One region of the Mesorhizobium shangrilense genome, then DNA from elsewhere that is predicted to be linked to it. Evidence: predicted binding sites of a transcription regulator. Region 1 holds the regulator's gene; each other region holds the start of a gene.
What was found. Region 1 encodes LexA, which represses DNA repair genes until DNA is damaged. Its sites were predicted from a motif close to TGTTCNNNNTGTGTTCNG; they were not measured.
Positions count from the first base shown of each region.

Region 2: the regulator LexA is predicted to act here: its motif matches at 2,056-2,073, upstream of dinB (DNA polymerase IV).
Region 3: the regulator LexA is predicted to act here: its motif matches at 1,869-1,886, upstream of ABVQ20_RS21925 (DNA recombination protein RmuC).

Region 1 is NZ_JBEWSZ010000001.1:1,353,625-1,359,632, reverse strand. Features, by position in the region: gene ABVQ20_RS06870 (ABC transporter substrate-binding protein) at 1-562, opposite strand, end outside; gene ABVQ20_RS06865 (GntR family transcriptional regulator) at 716-1,489, shown strand; gene ABVQ20_RS06860 (pyridoxal-phosphate dependent enzyme) at 1,486-2,460, shown strand; gene lexA (transcriptional repressor LexA) at 2,928-3,650, shown strand; gene ABVQ20_RS06850 (ComEC/Rec2 family competence protein) at 3,644-6,008, opposite strand, start outside.
Region 2 is NZ_JBEWSZ010000001.1:369,836-375,843, forward strand. Features, by position in the region: gene ABVQ20_RS02050 (LLM class flavin-dependent oxidoreductase) at 1-704, shown strand, start outside; gene dinB (DNA polymerase IV) at 777-2,024, opposite strand; gene ABVQ20_RS02060 (winged helix-turn-helix transcriptional regulator) at 2,259-2,675, opposite strand; gene ABVQ20_RS02065 (dihydrofolate reductase family protein) at 2,787-3,374, shown strand; gene ABVQ20_RS02070 (SDR family NAD(P)-dependent oxidoreductase) at 3,405-4,298, opposite strand; gene ABVQ20_RS02075 (MarR family winged helix-turn-helix transcriptional regulator) at 4,402-4,875, shown strand; gene ABVQ20_RS02080 (MFS transporter) at 5,034-6,008, shown strand, end outside.
Region 3 is NZ_JBEWSZ010000001.1:4,533,398-4,539,405, reverse strand. Features, by position in the region: gene ABVQ20_RS21935 (cation diffusion facilitator family transporter) at 1-88, shown strand, start outside; gene ABVQ20_RS21930 (GFA family protein) at 145-549, shown strand; gene ABVQ20_RS21925 (DNA recombination protein RmuC) at 565-1,836, opposite strand; gene def (peptide deformylase) at 1,940-2,470, shown strand; gene fmt (methionyl-tRNA formyltransferase) at 2,475-3,410, shown strand; gene ABVQ20_RS21910 (GNAT family N-acetyltransferase) at 3,407-3,913, shown strand; gene truA (tRNA pseudouridine(38-40) synthase TruA) at 3,931-4,701, shown strand; gene ABVQ20_RS21900 (transporter) at 4,728-5,333, opposite strand; gene dapE (succinyl-diaminopimelate desuccinylase) at 5,340-6,008, opposite strand, start outside.

The DNA of each region.
Region 1 (6,008 bases):
CCGCTTCCTTGATCTTTTCAAGCAGCGCGACGTCGTTCGCCTCGCCCGGATTGTAAGGCACGCCAAAGCGTTTGGCGTTCGGCAGCAGCTTCTTGGTGAAAGCCATCACCGCTGCGACATCCTGGAGATCGGTGGCGCCAGTCATGCCTTCGTCACCAGAGTCCCATGACGGAACGAGCTTGGCCGCGACCGGATCGGTCACTGCCGCGAAGACGATCGGGATGCCCGAGCCGGCAAGCGCCTTCTTGGCGATCTGCGAGACCGGCGTGGTGATGGTGTACATCAGCTTGGGCTGCTCCGCCTGCAGCTTGGCGATCATCTGCGGAACCAGCGACGCATCGAAATTGGTGTGGCTTTCGGAGTAGACGACATCCTTGCCCTCGACGAAGCCGTTCGCGGTGAGCGCCTTCTTGAAACCGGCGATGGCGGCGTTCAGCTGCGGATGCTCGCCGAAATTGGCGATGCCGATGCGGATCTGATCGGCGGCGGCACTCCCGGCGCTGACCATCAGCGCGCCAGCCAGGGCCAATCCCGACAGCCAAGCGGACTTCGACTTCATCATCATTTCCTCCCAGATTTGATTAGCGCCGCTATAGGACGGCAACTGCGGCGATCATGGTCAGTCCCTCCGCGCATGTCAAACATTATATATAATTCTTGCCATGCTTCCGTATCATATATAATTTTGCCCACACCAGATGATGAATGGACCGCGATGCAGGACCAGAAGAACTCGACAAAGACGGAGGCGGCCTATCAGCTGCTGCGGCGGGACATCCTCACCACGCGGCTCATGCCGGGCGCACCGCTCAAGCTGAGTGCGCTGCGCGGCATCTATGGCGTCGGTTGGACGCCGCTGCGCGAAGCATTGTCTCGGCTCGAAGCTGAACGCCTGGTCACGGCCATCAGCAACCGCGGCTTTGCCGTCGCGCCCGTGTCGCGGGCCGAACTTGAGGATCTGGCACGCGCAAGAATGGTTGTTGAGATCCCCCTGTTCCTGGAATCGATCGAGAAAGGTGGCAGTGCGTGGGAAGATGCGGTGGTCACCGCCCATTACCGGCTGTCGCGTTGCAAGACCGCGGTCGATGATCCTTCCGACGCGGCCGTCGACAGATGGGACGAGAACCATGAAGCTTTCCACGCGGCCCTGCTGAGTGCCGCAACATCGAGTTGGCTGTTGCGATTCCGCTCGACAATCTCGGATCAACTGCGCCGGCACCATCGCTTTCTTGGGCTCGCGCCGACGTTGCGGGCCGCCGCCGGCCTCAAGGATGGCTACGAAGAGGCAATGGACGCGCTGCGTGAGGCGATTGCAATCGAACACCACACTGCAATCATGGAAGCGGCGCTCGATCGTGACGTCGAACGGGCAAAGGCGCTGATGACCGCTCACGTCGGCTACACGCTGCATGTCTATGTCCACAGCGAAGACGTCGGTGCAAACAAATACGCGGCGCGTGCTGGCAGCCTGAAAGCTGTCGGCGGATGATTTCAGCGCCTCCGCGCCGTCCAACGCTTGACGAGATCGCTGCCGCCGGCGACCGGCTGGCTACCTGGTTGCCGCGAACGCCATTGCTGCGGGTCGATCTTGGCCGGGCCGATCAACGGATATTCCTCAAGCTCGAGACCTTGTCGCCCATCGGGGCCTTCAAGGTCAGGCCGGCGCTCAATGCCTTGCTCTCTCGCGACGCGGAGGCGCTGAGGCATGGCGTCGCGACCGTCAGTTCCGGCAACATGGCCTATGGCATGGCCTGGGCAGCAAGAGCGCTTGGCGTTCCAATGGCCGCCTACATGTATTCCGACGCCCCACGAACCAAGATTGACGGGGTTCGCCGCCTCGGCGGAGAGGTGCGTTTCGTCTCCCATGAGACCTGGTGGCGCTACATCACCGGCGTTGAACAACCGGACACCGATGAACTCCTCGTGAATCCCGTCACCGATCAGGCGGTGCTGGCGGGCAATGGCACGATCGGCCTGGAGATCGTCGAGGATCTGCCGGAGGTCGACTGCGTGCTGACACCCTATGGCGGCGGCGGCATGACAACCGGGGTCGCAAGCGCGCTCAAGGCACTGCGGCCGCAGGCGAAGGTCTTTGCGGTCGAGGACGAGAACGCGGCTCCAGTCACCGCCGCACTGGCAGCCGGGCGCATTGTCGAGATCAAGACACGACCGTCCTTCATCAAGAGCATTGGCGGACCGTCCCTGGTGCCCGCGCTATGGCCGTTGGCGAACCAGTCTATCGACGGAGCCATTGCCGTCAGCCTTGAGCAGGTAACGGACGCGATGCGGCTCCTGTTCTCGACCGCAAAGATCGTGGCCGAAGGCGCGGGCGCCGCATCGCTGGCCGCCGCCCTTTGCAGCGAGCACGCGACCGGCAATATCGTCTGCGTTATTTCAGGCGGAAACATTGATGCCGGCGCCTATGCGCAAGTGCTGGCCGGGGCAATCCCGCCTGCCTGAAATCCCGCCCTGGTTCACCCAAGACGATGAGCCTGATGTTCGCCCACTCGAGGCGGAGCAGTCTCTCTGCCCAAGGGGCCACTTGCGGCAGACCGGAAATGAGATTCCGCAATTGCCAATGGTTGGCAGTTTGGCTTCGTTTCGTTCACGTGCGGGCTAGGCAACCCGCGAGGCAAACCGCTTCGCAAATGGATTATTTTCCGTTGTCCGGGCGACGAGGCGAGGACTGCTGTACGGTTGCGCAAGAGGCAAAAAACGAAATGATTTCAATTTGGCCAAGCCAAAATTTGGAACCACGGCCCGCTGTCGTGGTAACCGTCGCGGGCATTGCATGGTTTCCACCCTCTGAACATATTCATTAAACTTTAAACGGTTGCGGAACACAACTGGAACAGATAGTGTTTGTTCTGGGTTTGTTTTTCTGATTCTGGTTTCAGATCCCGTCTTCGAATCCCTTGGGGGCCGCCATGCTGACGCGCAAGCAACATGAACTTCTGATGTTCATCCATGAACGGCTGAAGGAAAGCGGAATTCCCCCGTCGTTCGACGAAATGAAGGAAGCGCTCGACCTCGCTTCCAAGTCCGGAATTCACCGGCTGATCACTGCGCTGGAAGAGCGCGGGTTCATTCGCCGGCTACCCAACAGGGCTCGTGCGCTGGAAGTGCTGCGTCTTCCCGATTCCATTGCACCCGGCCTCAACGCGGCGCGCAAATTTTCACCGAGCGTCATCCAGGGCAGCCTGGGTCGACAGATCAAGCCAGCCCCCACCCGCATGCCTTCCGCTGGCAATGACGATGACGCGGTCTCCGCGATATCCATCCCGGTGATGGGCCGCATCGCCGCCGGTGTGCCGATCGATGCCATCCAGCACCAGACCCATTCCATCTCGGTGCCGCCAGACATGATCATGGGCGGCGACCACTATGCGCTGGAGGTCAAGGGCGATTCGATGATCGAGGCTGGCATCTTCGACGGCGATACTGTCATCATCCGCAACGCCGACACCGCAAGTCCCGGCGAGATCGTCGTGGCGCTGGTCGACGATGAAGAAGCGACGCTGAAACGCTTCCGCCGCAAAGGCGCCTCGATCGCCTTGGAGGCCGCCAACCCTGCCTACGAAACCCGGATCTTCGGACCCGACCGCGTCAAGGTGCAAGGCAAGCTCGTCGGACTGATCCGGCGTTATTGAGCCGGCGCAGCAACGGGTTTGTCGGGCTTGCGATAGGGCGGCAGCCCCCTCGCCTCGCGTGAGAATTTTCGTTGCTGGTGCCAAGGCCGGTACGGTCTGTCGACCGCGAAGCTTATTTTCGGTCGCGAAGTCGCTGATTGCGGGTCGAAGAAGACGGCGGCACTTCCCGTGCGGGCGAGTTGTCGTTTGGTGACGACGAGGACCGTCGGATTGCGGCAAGGGTCGTAGCCTGTCGCGTCGTTGATGACGATCAGATCAGCAAAACGACAGGCTTTCCAAGCTTTCTTGCGATCCTCCACATAAACAACGATCGCGCCGGACGGGTGTCGGGCAACGCATAGATCGTCACTGCAATAGAATGAGAATGGCGCGCCCGGCGGCAGATCAGCGGCATCAGCGATGTCGAATTGTGGATCGCTTTGGCCGAAGCTCTCCGGCTTGATGATGGTTTCGGATTGCAGCGCACGCTTCCAGTTGTCCGCCGTGAATTCGTTGGGGCGCTCGCGGCTCACTGCAAGTTCGCCACCGCCGATCGGCAACGCCACCAGCCGCGCATCTTCCGAAATCAGTACATCCGGCGCGCGCGTGTCGGAAATCGTCAGCAGGCCGGCAAGCGCGAAAGGCAGTGACGCCAGCCGCAGCCAGGTTGTCGCCATCGTCGCGATGATCAGGGCGACTGTCACCAGCAAGACCGATTGCAGCGAAATCAACCCGACCGCGTCGATCGGCGAACGTTCAGAGAACCAGGCTGACAGCGCGATCATCGCTGTCAGCCCCTTGCCCATGACATAGAGGAACGGCCCATCCGCTCCGAATGGCATGGCCAGCGAACTGAAGACCGCAAAGGGCATGACGATCACCGACACGATCGGCATGATGGCCAGATTGGCAAACAGGCTGAACGGTGACACCCGCTGGAAATGCCAGATCGCAAAGAGTGCCGTCGCGCTTCCAGCTATGATGGACGTCATGGCGAGGCCTCCGGTCGCCAGCAGCAGTTTTCGCATGAGGAAGCCGGGCAGAGATCGTCGCGGCGGCGGCGTGCTGACCTTGCGCGCGCGATAGTCGGACCAGCCGGCATAGGCACCAACGAGAGCAGCGGTCGCCGCAAAGGACATCTGGAAACTGGGGCCGACCACCTCGTGCGGCGAGACGACGATAACGGCAATGGCTGAGATTGCGAGATTGCGTATGGTCAATGCCGCCCGATCGAACAGCACAGCGACAAGCATGACCGAAAGCATGATGAAACTGCGCTCAGCCGCGACCACAATGCCGGAAATCACGAGAAAGGCGGCGATCGAGACAAGCGCGGCCGCGGCTGCGTATTTCTTGACCGGACGGCGCGAGGAGAAATCCGGAAACAAGGCGAATGAACCGCGCAGCAGCAGCATGATCGTGCCGGCAACCAGCGCCATGTGAAGTCCTGAAATGGAGATGACATGATAGATGCCGGTGCGCCGCATCGCCTCGTTGATCTCTTCGGGGATTCCGGCACGAACGCCGACGATAAGCGCGGCGGCAATCTCGCCCTCGGCGCCACCGATGCTGGTGCGGATATGATCGGCGATGGTTTCGCGCGCGTTTTCGATCGACGACCCAAGCCGCGCCGCAAACGGCATATCGTCGGAAGGAACGATCGTCGGATTGCTGAGGAAGAAGCCGCTGGCGCCAATGCCGGTGAAATAGCTGTCAAACGAGAAGTCATAACTGTCCGGACGGACCGGACCGGTGGGTGGCAACAGCCGAACATAGCCCGCGACTTGGGAACCGGCGGTCATGTCGGAGGGTATTTTTCGCGCGGAAAGGCGGACCCGTTCGGGCGCGTAGCGCAGGGTCGGTCTTGTCGTCGAGAGAACATCGATCGTCAGCCGGACGCGGCCATTCGGCATCTGGTCGAGCGAGACGACACGCCCCGTCAGTCGCGTCGAGATTTCGGAACCGAGGATCTGCGTTCCGGCGCGCCATGTCTCAACCTTGGCGGCAAGCACACCCAGCGCGCAAAGCAGCGCCATCATGAAACACAAATGGGTTTTGCGGTAGGATCGCGAGACGAATGCGCATGATGCCGCCAGGAAAACGACAGCGACAATCTTCGGAAAACCGGGTTCCTCACCCAGCGAAAAGTATCCGATCACGCCGAGTGCAAGGAATACCGGCACCAACAGAAAGGCAACGCCGCGATCAAGCTCAAGGTTGGCTGCGGACACCACCATGCCGCGGAAACCGGATAACGAAAGGCGGCCGAACTGCCGGTGCAAACGCACGACAGCACCGGCCTCCGGAACTGGATTTGCCGAGGGTATGGCAGGAGGCGCACGATCGTCACCGGGACGCGATAGGGGTGGCGCCACCGGC
Region 2 (6,008 bases), 980 kb from region 1:
TCGGCATCAGCCGCGGATCGCCCGAGCAGGTGATCGATGGCTGGAAATATTTCGGCTACGCTCCGCCGGAAGGACAGACCGACGCCGACATGGCGAGACACCATGCGGAAGTATTCCTCGACGTGCTGCGTGGCGAAGGCTTCGCGCAGCCCAATCCGCGCCCAATGTTTCCCAACCCGCCCGGGCTGCTGCGCCTCGAGCCGCATTCGGAAGGCTTGCGCGAACGGATCTGGTGGGGTGCTGCCACCAACGCCACCGCCGAATGGGCGGCGAAGCTGGGCATGCACCTGCAGAGCTCGACGCTGAAGTTCGACGAAAGCGGCAAGCCGTTCCACATCCAGCAGGCCGAACAGATCCGGCTCTACCGCGAGGCCTGGAAGGCGGCAGGCCACGAACGCCAGCCGCGCGTGTCGGTCAGCCGCAGCATCTTCGCGCTGGTTGACGATCGCGACCGCGCCTATTTCGGCCGGGGCGGCCAGAGCAGCGATCAGATCGGTTTCATCGAGGAGAACACAAGGGCGATCTTCGGCCGCAACTATGCCGCCGAGCCGGACGTGCTGATCAAGGAACTGGCGGAGGATGAGGCGATCGCTGAGGCCGATACGTTGCTGCTGACCGTCCCCAACCAGCTTGGCGTCGACTACAACGCGCATATCATCGAGGCCATCCTGACCCATGTCGCGCCGGCCCTGGGCTGGCGCTGAGGTTTTCTGGCGAACGACGATGCTGGCGGCTCTGCGCGACAATCCGTGACAGGGGCAGGATGGCGCTCTTGATCACAGCTCTTTCTCCGCCAGTTCCCTGAATTCGTCGGGAACCGAGCGCGCGGCTTCCAGCGCCACCGTGCCGTAGCCGACGGCCTGCTTGCCGAAGCGTTCGCGGATCTTGTCGATGGCGCGGTCGGCGCCGAAGCGGGCCAGGCCCTTTTTCGTGCCGGGGCGGCGCTTCTCGTCGGCGAGGCCGAGCGGCAATTCCAGTTGCAGTTCGGCACTTTCCTCCAGATGCGATACCGAGATCGCCAGCAGTGAGATCGTCCTTTCGCGGGGATGGGCAGCGAGCACACCGCGCACCAGGTCCTCGGCGATCTCGGCCAGCATCGCGGTCGCCGAAATCGGCTGGTCCAGCGTGATCGAGCGGGTGACGGCGCTGAGATCGGCGAAGCGGACGCGCACCGTCACCGTGCGGCCGGGCCTTGCCTTGGCTCGCAGCCGGCTGGCGACACGGTCGGCCAGATGCAGCAGCGTCGGCACGAACACGCTCTCCACGGCCGGCTTCATGCCCAGCGCCGACTGTGCGCCGGCCGAACGTGCGCGGCGATGCGTCTCAAGCTTTCGCGGGTCGCGATTCCAGGCGAGGGCCGCGAGCTTTTCGCCGGCGGCGGGGCCGAGCAGCCGCTCCAGCGCGCCGCTGTGGGTCTTGGCCAACTGGCCTATGGTCTCGACGCCGATTTCGGCCAGCCTGGCCCTGGTCACCGGCCCCACGCCCCACATCAGCCCGACCGGCAATTCGTGCAGGAATTCAAGCTCGGTGCCGGGGTCGACGACCACCAGCCCGTCGGGTTTCGCCACCTGCGAGGCGATCTTGGCCAGATGCTTGGTGCGGGCGACGCCGATCGAGATCGGCAGGCCGAGCTCTTGCCGCACACGGCGGCGGATGGTGGCGGCGATGTCAGCCGGTGGCCCGAACAGATGCGTGCAGCCGGCGACATCGGCAAACGCCTCGTCGATGGAGATGCGCTCGACCAGCGGCGTGAAATCGTCGAGCACTCTTATGGCGGCGTCGCCCAGCCGCTGGTATTCGCTGAAATTACCGCCGACGAAGATCAGTTGCGGGCAAAGCTCGCGCGCCTTGCGGCCGGGCATGCCACCGCGCACGCCGAAGGCCCTGGCCTCGTAGGAGGCAGCCAGCACCACCCCGCCGCCAACGGCAATCGGCTTGCCCCGCAGCGATGGATCAAGCAACTGCTCGACCGAGGCATAGAAGGCATCGAGATCGGCATGCAGGACGGTGGCTGTCGTTTCCATCCCGACCGTATATCCGCAGTTGCTGATAGACAGGAACAAATAGAGAACATAGACGGATGATTGTCAAGCTCCACCTTCTCCCCTTGTGGGAGAAGGTGGCCTCGCGAAGCGAGGTCGGATGAGGGGTGTTACAGCTTGGCACCACCGCGCTCGATCCAGCACCCCTCAACCGTCTCGGCGCTGCGCGCCGATCCACCTTCTCCCACAAGGGGAGAAGGGAAGACGGCGATCCGCCTAAACAATATGCTCCGCCCGCAATGCCGCCTTCACCTGTTCCAGCGCCGCCTCGCCACCTGCCATCAAGTCCTCCGCGATATCAGCCAGATCAGCATCTGCCTTGCGGTGCCTGGCGCCCCAGGCGCCCAAGGTTGCCAGCACCGGCACAAGGTCAATTCCGGCATCCGTCAGCCGGTAGATGGCCTTGAGCTTGTGGCTGGGATCGCCGCTTCGGGTGATAATGCCTTCGTTCTGCAGGGTCTGCAGCCGCTCGGCCAATGTGCGCGAGGAGATGCCTTCGGCCGATTGCAGGAACTCCCGAAAATGCCTCTTTCCGGCGAAAACCAGGTCACGGATGATCAGCAGCGTCCAGCGGTCGCCGAGCAGTTCAAGCGACAGGTTGATAGGGCAGCCGGACCTTTGCGTAGTCGACATCTTGGTGGTTCCATTTTTAAATCGCTTTACTATTGACATCATTTGGACTGGAGATCAATGGTTTCAATTGTAAACCAATACTCGCCATGTTCGTTCAGGAAAGGTGATACAATGAGAAAGCTCATCCTGCAGATGCAGATGTCCGTCGACGGCTTTGTCGGCGCCCATGCCGATCACAACTGGCAGCTCTGGAACTGGGGCGGCGATTGCCCTTGGGACGATGCGTTGAAGCAGGACTTCAATGCCGTCTTCGCCGGCATCGACATCATCCTGCTCAGCCGCAAGATGGCGGAGGAGGGATACCTGACCCATTGGGGCAAGGCGGCGAAGAAATTTCCCGAGGACGGCTTCTATGCCTTTGCGCAACGCATCGTCGATGTCCGCAAGGTGGTGCCGACAGACAGGCTCAAGGCATCGCGCTGGGAGCGCACGACTATGGTCAGCGGAAAACTGCCTGATGAGGTCAATGCACTCAAGGCTGCCGGGCAGGGGGATATCGCCGTCTTCGGCGGGGCGGGCTTTGCATCGGCGCTCATCGACGCCGGGCTGGTCGACGAGTTCCAGCTGTTCATCAATCCGGCGGTGCTGGGCGACGGCGTCCGCATATTCGATGCGGGCGGTTTCTCGCGGCTGCGCCTGCTCGGCTCGAAGGCCTATGCTTGCGGCATGGTGGTGAACCGCTACGCGCCCGCCGCTTGACGTCGCGATGACCCGTCGTTTTCGATTGGATCAGGAAGGGGCGTCCAGCGGCTCCCGGCAGAACGCGGCAAGCCGCTCCGCTGTTGCCTGCCAGAGCGTCTGCTGAGCTTGCCCGTCGGCGCCCGGCGCGACGGGGACAAGCGGCTGCGCGTCCTTGACGGAAAAGTAGCAGCCGGTGACCTTGGCAAAGGCGGGATCGCTGGCCAGGCGCACGATGATGCCCGCGCCGCGCTCGGGATCGCCGATCCCCGACCAGGTCAGCAGCCGTTCGAGCGGCGCGGCAAACCACAATTCGCGCCCGAGGCCGGTCACGTTGAAACCGGGGCAGAGGCAGTTGGCCACCACCCCGGTGCCAGCCAGTTGATGGGCAAGCTCCTGCGAGAACATGATGTCCATCAGCTTGGTCCGGCCGTAGACGACAGACGAGCCCCCGGCGGTGAATGGACTGATGTCGACGAGTGCGGCGACGGGATCGAACCCCGCGCCTTGCCGCGACGCTTCCGACGCCACCGTGATAACCCGCGACGGCGCCGATCTGGCCAATGTCTCGCGCAGGATGTTCGTCAGCAGCCAAGGTGCCAGATAGTTAACCCCTACCATTTCGGAATAATTGTCCACAGTGATGCGTGGCGTGAAGGCATGAAGCCCGGCATTGTTGATCAGGACATCGATCCGGGCGTGGCGCGCGGCGATCTCGCGTCCAAGAGCCGCGACCGAGGCGAGGTCCGCGAAATCGCCATGGTGGATGTCGACCCGCGTGCCGGGCGCCGCGGCCTCGATCAACGTCAGCGTCGCGTCGGCCTTGGCCTGGCTGCGCGCGGTAAGCACGAGATGCGCGCCCTGCCGGGCAAGCGCGATCGCCGCGCGTTGCGCGATGCCGCTGGTTGCGCCTGTAATGACGATGGTGGGAGTTGATTGCGACATGCATGATCCCTAATTGATAGATAAATATCCACTATATAGATGATGGATTTTTGTCAATCAATCTGGCACGAAGAGTAGAAGCCGAAAGCTACGGATGAGGAGGATGATGGTTCTGGATGCAAACACGACGCCGCCGAGCGATCGGGAAGACCGTGTCCGCGCGCTGGGCGACACGCTGAACGCGCTGGTCAGCCAATCGCGGGCCCTGGTGGCGCAGGCAGCCATGGCCTTTCACGCCGAACTGCAGCCGGCCGCCTTCCACATCGCGCTATGGCTCAACGCGTTCGGCCCCGCCAAGCCGAGTGCGGTGGCGCAGGCCGTTGGCATGGATCGTAGCGCGGCAAGCCGCCTGATCCGCGAGCTTGCGCGGCTGGGGCTGGTCGAGTCGGTCAGCGATCCCGCCGACCGCCGCAGCATCGTCCTGTCACTCAGCGTCGATGGCCGCCGGCGGATGGATGCCGCAATGCAGGCAAAAGGCGCCACGTTCCGGCAACGGGTCGCATCCTGGAGGGATGAAGATCTGCTTTCGTGCACGGATCTGCTGCGACGGTTGCTCGATCCTGCGCCGCCGCCATGATGTATGCGGGCAAGGCGGTTCGCACCGCCGTCGCGGCGACTGGATAAAAAATGCAACCGGATTGTCGGAGTGGGACTGGCTTGAGCGTCCTGCGGACGCAAGCGGCGTGGCAGGCTTAAGGAAATCGCGCCGTGCGGACACCAATTCGGGAGAAAAGCATGAGCCTTTCCTATCGTTGGGTCATCGTCGCCGCCGGCGCCGTGATGACCTGTGTCGCGCTGGGCGCGATGTTTTCGTTGGCGATCTTCCTCGAACCGATGGCACTCGACACCAACTGGTCGCGCGCCGGCATTTCGAGCGCCATGACGCTGAATTTCCTGGTGATGGGCGTCGGCGGCTTCGTCTGGGGCGCCATTTACGACCGCTTTGGCGCGCGCCCCGTCGTCATGATCGGCGCGGTCATGCTCGGGCTGGCGCTGGTGCTGGCCAGCCGGGCCGGCTCGCTGCTGTCGTTCCAGCTCACCTATGGCGTGCTGGTCGGTCTTGCCGCCAGCTCCTTCTTCGCGCCGATGATTGCGCTGACCACCGGCTGGTTCGACACCAACCGCGGCCTTGCCGTGTCGCTGGTTTCCGCCGGCATGGGCGTGGCGCCGATGACCATCTCGCCTTTCGCGCGCTGGCTGATCTCGGCCTATGACTGGCGCACCGCCATGTTCGACATCGGCGTGATGGCCTGGGTGCTGCTGATACCCGTGGTGTTTCTGGTGCGCCAGCCGCCGAAGCCTGTCATGAACGCCACGGGCCCGGAGCCAGTCGCGGAGGGATCGGGCATGTCGGTGGGACAGGCGCTGCGCTCGCCGCAGTTCATCGTGCTCGGCCTCACCTTCTTTGCCTGCTGCGCGGCGCATTCGGGGCCGATCTTCCACATGGTCAGCTATGCCATGCTGTGCGGTGTGGCGCCGATGGCGGCGGTGTCGATCTACAGCGTGGAGGGGCTGGCGGGCCTTGGCGGCCGGCTGCTCTACGGTGTGCTCGCCGACCGGCTTGGCGTGAAGCCGGTGCTGATCGCCGGGCTAGCCATACAGGCCGTGGTGATCGCCGCCTATCTGGCGGTCAGCCAGCTCGAGCATTTCTACATGCTGGCCGTCATCTTCGGCGCCACCTATGGCGGCGTGATGCCGCTCTACGCGGTG
Region 3 (6,008 bases), 3.2 Mb from region 1:
GTTGTTCGTCAAACCACAGACAGGCGGCACGTGGGAGAAACGGCGCAAGGTCATTGAAGCCGCCTCTGGAGAAGAGCTGGCAGGGTGAAAATTGCATGGCGCGGCCGACGCCGGCTATCATTGCGAGGACGAGGAGAAGCAGACATGAAAATCGACGGCGGCTGCCATTGCGGCGCTATCACTTACGAGGCCGAGGTCGATCCTGAAAAGACCTCGATCTGCCACTGCACGGACTGCCAGAAGCTGACCGGTACGGCTTTTCGTGTATCGGTGCGGGTGCCCGAGGAGAACTACCGGATCACCAAGGGCACGCCAAAGGTCTACGTCAAGACCGGGTCCAGCGGCGCCAAGCGCGCCCAGGGCTTTTGCGGCGAGTGCGGCTCCCATCTCTACGCGACATCGGTTGGCGATGGGCCGAAGGTCTATGGCATCCGGGTCGGCACGGCACGCCAGCGCGATGAACTGGTTCCCCGAACGCAGTACTGGCACCGTTCGGCACTGCACTGGCTACCGGAACTTCAGGGCACGACGATCGTGGAGGAGCAGTAGCGGACCGCCGGCGGTTCAGTCGTCGCCTTCGACGACCCTCAGCCTGAGCTGTCCTGTTTTGGAATCTGCCGTGCGCGCGCCTGCATCGACCTTTGCAGCGGCAGCCCGTGACGCGGCGCCCTGGCCCGCATCGCCGTCGGGTTGCGCGCCGAACTCCAGCGCCTCGATCTTCTGGCCGCGCTTGGTCACTTTGGACGTCGAAACAAGGATGTCGTCGACATCCTTGGCGGATTGGCTGAAATGCACCTGCAGCTTGCGCACGCGCTCGTCGAGACGTCCGACATCCTCCATCAGCCGGATGACCTCACCCTGGATCAGATGCGCCTGTTCGCGCATGCGCGCGTCCTTGAGGATCGCCTGGATGACCTGGATCGACAGCATCAGCAGCGACGGCGAGACGATGACGATGCGGGCGCGGTGCGCCTTGTGGACGATGGCCTCGAAATTCTCGTGGATTTCGGCGAACACCGATTCCGACGGCACGAACATGAAGGCGGTGTCCTGCGTCTCGCCCTGGATCAGGTATTTTTCCGAGATATCGCGGACATGGATCTCGATGTCGCGGCGGAAGGCCTGCGCCGCGACCTTCTGCAGGTCGGCGCCATCGGCGGCGCGGATGGCATTCCAGGCTTCCAGCGGGAATTTGGCATCGATGGCAAGCGAGGGCGCGCTGTTCGGCATTTTCACCAGGCAATCGGGCCGGCTGCCATTCGACAAGGTCGCCTGGAACTCATAGGCGCCATGCGGCAGTCCGTCGGCGACGATCGCCTCCATGCGCGACTGGCCGAAAGCGCCGCGCGTCTGCTTGTTGGAGAGGATCGCCTGCAGCTGCACGACCTGCCCGGCGAGCGACTGGATGTTACCTTGCGCCGTATCGATGATCGCCAGCCGCTCCTGCAGTTTGGCCAGGCTTTCATGTGTCGATTTGGTCTGCTCGGTCATGGTCTGGCCGATACGGCCGGTCATGGCGTCGAGCCGCTGTCCGATTGATTGCGTCAGTTCCGCTTGCCTCGCGCCGAACACTTCGGCAATGGCCCCCATGCGGCCCTGCATCTCGGCTTGGCTCTGCAAAATGCCGGCCATGCGGGCCTCGGCATCGCGGGCAAGGTCGGCGGCATCCGTTGCGGCAATGGTCCGCGCCCGGGCTGACCGCCACAACGCGACGACGAGCGTCACGAGCAGGCCAACAAACAGGATCGCGCCGAAAGCCAGGGCGAGGCCAAGCGTGACCGTGGTGGCACCAAGCCGGGCGATGGGCTGCGAAAGGATCGGTGCTAGGTCATTCATGTGGACAGCATAGATGATTCGGCATGCCCGGACAGATCAAAACGTGAACGTTAGCCGGACGCCCCGGTTGACGCTTTTCGCGGGAGGTCTTAGGTGGAACGCCATGTCGATCAAGCCGCTCATCATCCTTCCCGATCCCATCCTGCGCCAGCTTTCCAAACCGGTGGAGCGCGTCGACGACGCTTTGCGCAAGCTTGCCGACGACATGCTGGAGACCATGTATGACGCGCCCGGCATCGGGCTGGCGGCGATCCAGATCGGCGAGCCGCTGCGCATGCTGGTGATCGACCTTGCCAAGGAAGACGAGACGCCGGCGCCGCATGTCTTCATCAATCCGGAAGTCCTCGAAAGCGCCGATCAGCGCTCGGTCTACGAGGAGGGCTGCCTGTCGATCCCCGACTATTATGCCGAGGTCGAACGCCCGGCCGCCGTCCGGGTGAAATATCTCGATCGCGACGGCAAGCTCGCGGAGATCGAGGCCGAAGGCCTGATGGCGACGTGCCTGCAGCACGAGATCGACCATCTCAACGGCGTGCTGTTCATCGACCACATTTCGAAGCTGAAGCGCGACATGGTGGTGAAGAAGTTCAAGAAACTCGCCAAGGACAAGGTGCCGGGCAAACTGGTGGGATAGGGCAATGCCCCTTCGCGTCATCTTCATGGGCACGCCGGAATTTGCCGTGCCGACGTTGCGCGCGATCGCTGAAGCCGGGCATCTGATACCAGCCGTCTATACGCAGCCGCCCCGCGCCGCCGGCCGCCGCGGGCTGGAATTGACGGCGTCGCCGGTCCAGCGCGAGGCGGAGCGGCTGGGCATCGAGGTACGCACGCCAGTGTCGCTCAAGGGCGAGTCCGAGCAGGCCGCGTTCCGCGCCGTCGAGGCCGATGTCGCAATCGTCGTGGCCTATGGCTTGCTTTTGCCCAAACCCGTTCTCGATGCGCCGAGACTCGGTTGCCTGAACGGCCATGCCTCACTCTTGCCGCGCTGGCGTGGTGCAGCTCCCATCCACCGCGCGATCATGGCCGGCGACAGCGAAACCGGCATGATGGTGATGCGGATGGAGGAAGGTCTGGACACGGGTCCGGTGGCAATGGTTGAAAAACTGGTCATTGGACCCGATATAACAGCCGGCGATCTGCATGATCGGCTGATGGATGTTGGCGCTGCGCTGATTGTGGAAGCGCTGGCGCGGCTGGAAAGGAACGCCCTGACATTTACCACGCAGGCAATGTCGGGGGTGACCTATGCCAGAAAGATCGATAAATCCGAGACGCGCGTGGACTGGACACGGCCTGCCGCCGAAGTCCACAATCATATTCGCGGCCTGTCGCCCTTTCCCGGCGCCTGGTCGGAGACTGAAATTGGCGGCCGTATGGAGCGGCTGAAACTGCTTCGCTCGACGCTTTCGCAAGGCGCCGGCGAGTCGGGAGGAATTCTCGATGACCGGCTGACGGTCGCCTGCGGGGCAGGCGCGATCAGACTGGTCGAAGTTCAACGGGCGGGCGGAAAGCCCGCCGCCGCGCAGGAGTTTCTGCGCGGGGCCAAGATCGAAAAAGGAATGAAGTTCTCATGAGCATGATGTCAATACGCGCGGCGACGCCGCGGGACCGCGAGGCTATTCGCCTCGTCGAGGAACACGCTTTCGGCCAGCAGGCGGAGGCCGGACTGGTCGACGCGCTGGTCACCGGCGGCGATGCTGTTGTTGAGCTGGTGGCGGAAGAAGATGGACAGGTCGTCGGACATATCCTGTTTTCGCGGCTTTACGTGCGCAATGGCGGCAAGAGTTTCCCGGCTGTGGCGCTAGCGCCCCTGGCGGTGGAGCCGTCGTTCCATGGCAGCGGCATCGGTGGTGCGCTGATCCGCGAAGCGCATATCCGCTTGAAGGATGCCGGCGAGACACTGGCCGTGGTGCTGGGCGATCCCACCTATTACGGCCGTTTCGGCTATAGCCACGCTCGCGCCGAACACTTCGAAAGCGAGTACCAGGGCGAGGCGCTGCAGGCGTTGGCATGGGGCGAAGCGCCCGAAGCCGGCAAGCTGGTCTACGCCTCTGCCTTCACCGCGCTCGCTGCCTAGGCGAGCGCTCATCGCCTATGCCGCGTTTTCGCCTCGACATCGAATATGACGGCAGCCTCTATGCCGGCTGGCAGCACCAGGCGGATCAGCCTTCGGTGCAGCAGGCGATCGAGCGGGCGGTCGAAAAATTCTGCGGCGAGCAAGTAAGATTGCGCGCCGCCGGCCGCACCGATGCCGGCGTCCACGCGACCGCCCAGGTCGCGCATGTCGATCTCGTCAAGGCGTGGCCCAATGACAAGGTACGCGACGCCATCAACGCGCATCTGCAGATTTCCGGCGACCGCATCGCCATTCTCAGGGCCGCCGCGGTACCAGACGGTTTCGATGCGCGCTTCTCGGCGACCGGCCGCCATTATCTCTACCGCATCGTCAACCGCCGCGCGCCTGCCGCGCTCGACAAGGGCAAGGTGTGGTGGGTGCCGAAGCGGCTCGATGCCGCTGCCATGCACGAGGCGGCAAAACAGCTGCTGGGGCGGCACGACTTCACCACCTTTCGCTCGACCCAGTGCCAGGCCAACAGCCCGGTCCGCACGCTGGAGCGGCTTGAGGTGAATCGCATAGGTGACGTGATCGAGATCCGCGCCTCGGCGCGGTCATTCCTGCACAATCAGGTGCGATCGATGGTCGGCTCGCTGAAACGCGTCGGCGAAGGTGGCTGGACCGCCGCCAAACTCAGGGCTGCCCTCGACGCCCATGACCGCGCCGCCTGCGGCCAGGTGGCGCCGCCGGACGGGCTCTTTCTGGTGGGTGTCGATTATCCCGATACGGAGAGCGTCCACCCGGATTGAACGCTGCTCGCGCGGGCAGTTTCTTGTCAGGCGCTCGTATAGTCGGGCACGTCGATGCCGAGCAAAAACTGCAGGCCGAACAGCACCAGAAGCGAGGCTATGAACATGCCGACGAAAACGGCGGTTCCGACAGCCGCACCCTTGCCGATGGCCGCATTGGTCATGCGCCAGGTCAGCACCATCGACAGGGCGAACAGAAACAGTGAAACAAGGCCGGAAAACGCGTTGGAAGGCGGCAGGAAAAGCCTGATCAGCGCCGACGGCAGCATCAACCAGGCGGTAATGGCCGAGGCCCAGTTGCTGGCCACGACATAGTGGACGAAACGCCCACCCACCCCCAGACGCGGCGCGACCAGCGCCAAGCCGACGAGGGGCAGAACCCAGGAGCCGATGTCGACCGTCGCCAGGCGGATCAGCATGCTGAAACGTCCGGCGAAAGCATCGGGATCGCCGATCTCGTTGGCAACGCCGACCCAGCCGACGATCAGTGCCGGCGCGGCAACGACGATGGCGAAGAAGGAATTCCAGAAGCCGTCCGCCGACAGATCAAGCAGGCGCAACCCATCGGTTTTGCCCAGCATCAGCCGCCAGGCGCCGTTGAGCGAAGCATGTGTCTCGTCCGCCGAAAGCATGCTGTCCTATCCGAACCAGTCTTCGATGAAGCGCAGGTAGATTTGTGTCAGCGTCTCGAGATCCGCAACTGCGACACGTTCGTCGACCATGTGCATCGTCTTGCCGACCAGCCCGAATTCGACGACAGGGCAATGGTCCTTGATGAAGCGTGCGTCGGAAGTACCGCCTGATGTCGAGAGCGCCGGTTGCCTGCCGACCACCGCCTTGACCGAACCGCTGAGCGTCTCGATCAGCTTCTCGTCGCGGGTGAGGAAGACATGGCTCGGCCTGTCGCGCCAGATGATGTCGTAGTCGACTGGCGTCTTCTTGCCCGTCCGGTATTTCTTGCGCTTGGCCGCCTGGTCGAGGCGGTTGTGGATTTCGGCCTGGATGGTCTCGGCCGTCCAGCTGTCGTTGAAGCGGATGTTGAAGGTCGCGGTTGCCTTGGCCGGGATCACATTGGTGGCGGGATTGCCGACATCGAATGTAGTCACCTCCAGGTTGGTCGGCTGGAAATCCTTGGTTCCCTTGTCGAAGACCGGGTGCAGCAGGGCGTCGACCAGCGTCATCAGCCCGCGCACCGGATTGTCGGCAAGATGCGGATAGGCGACGTGCCCCTGGCGTCCATTGACGGTGATGCTGCCGGACAGGGAACCGCGCCGGCCGATCTTGATCATGTCGCCAAGCGCGTCCGG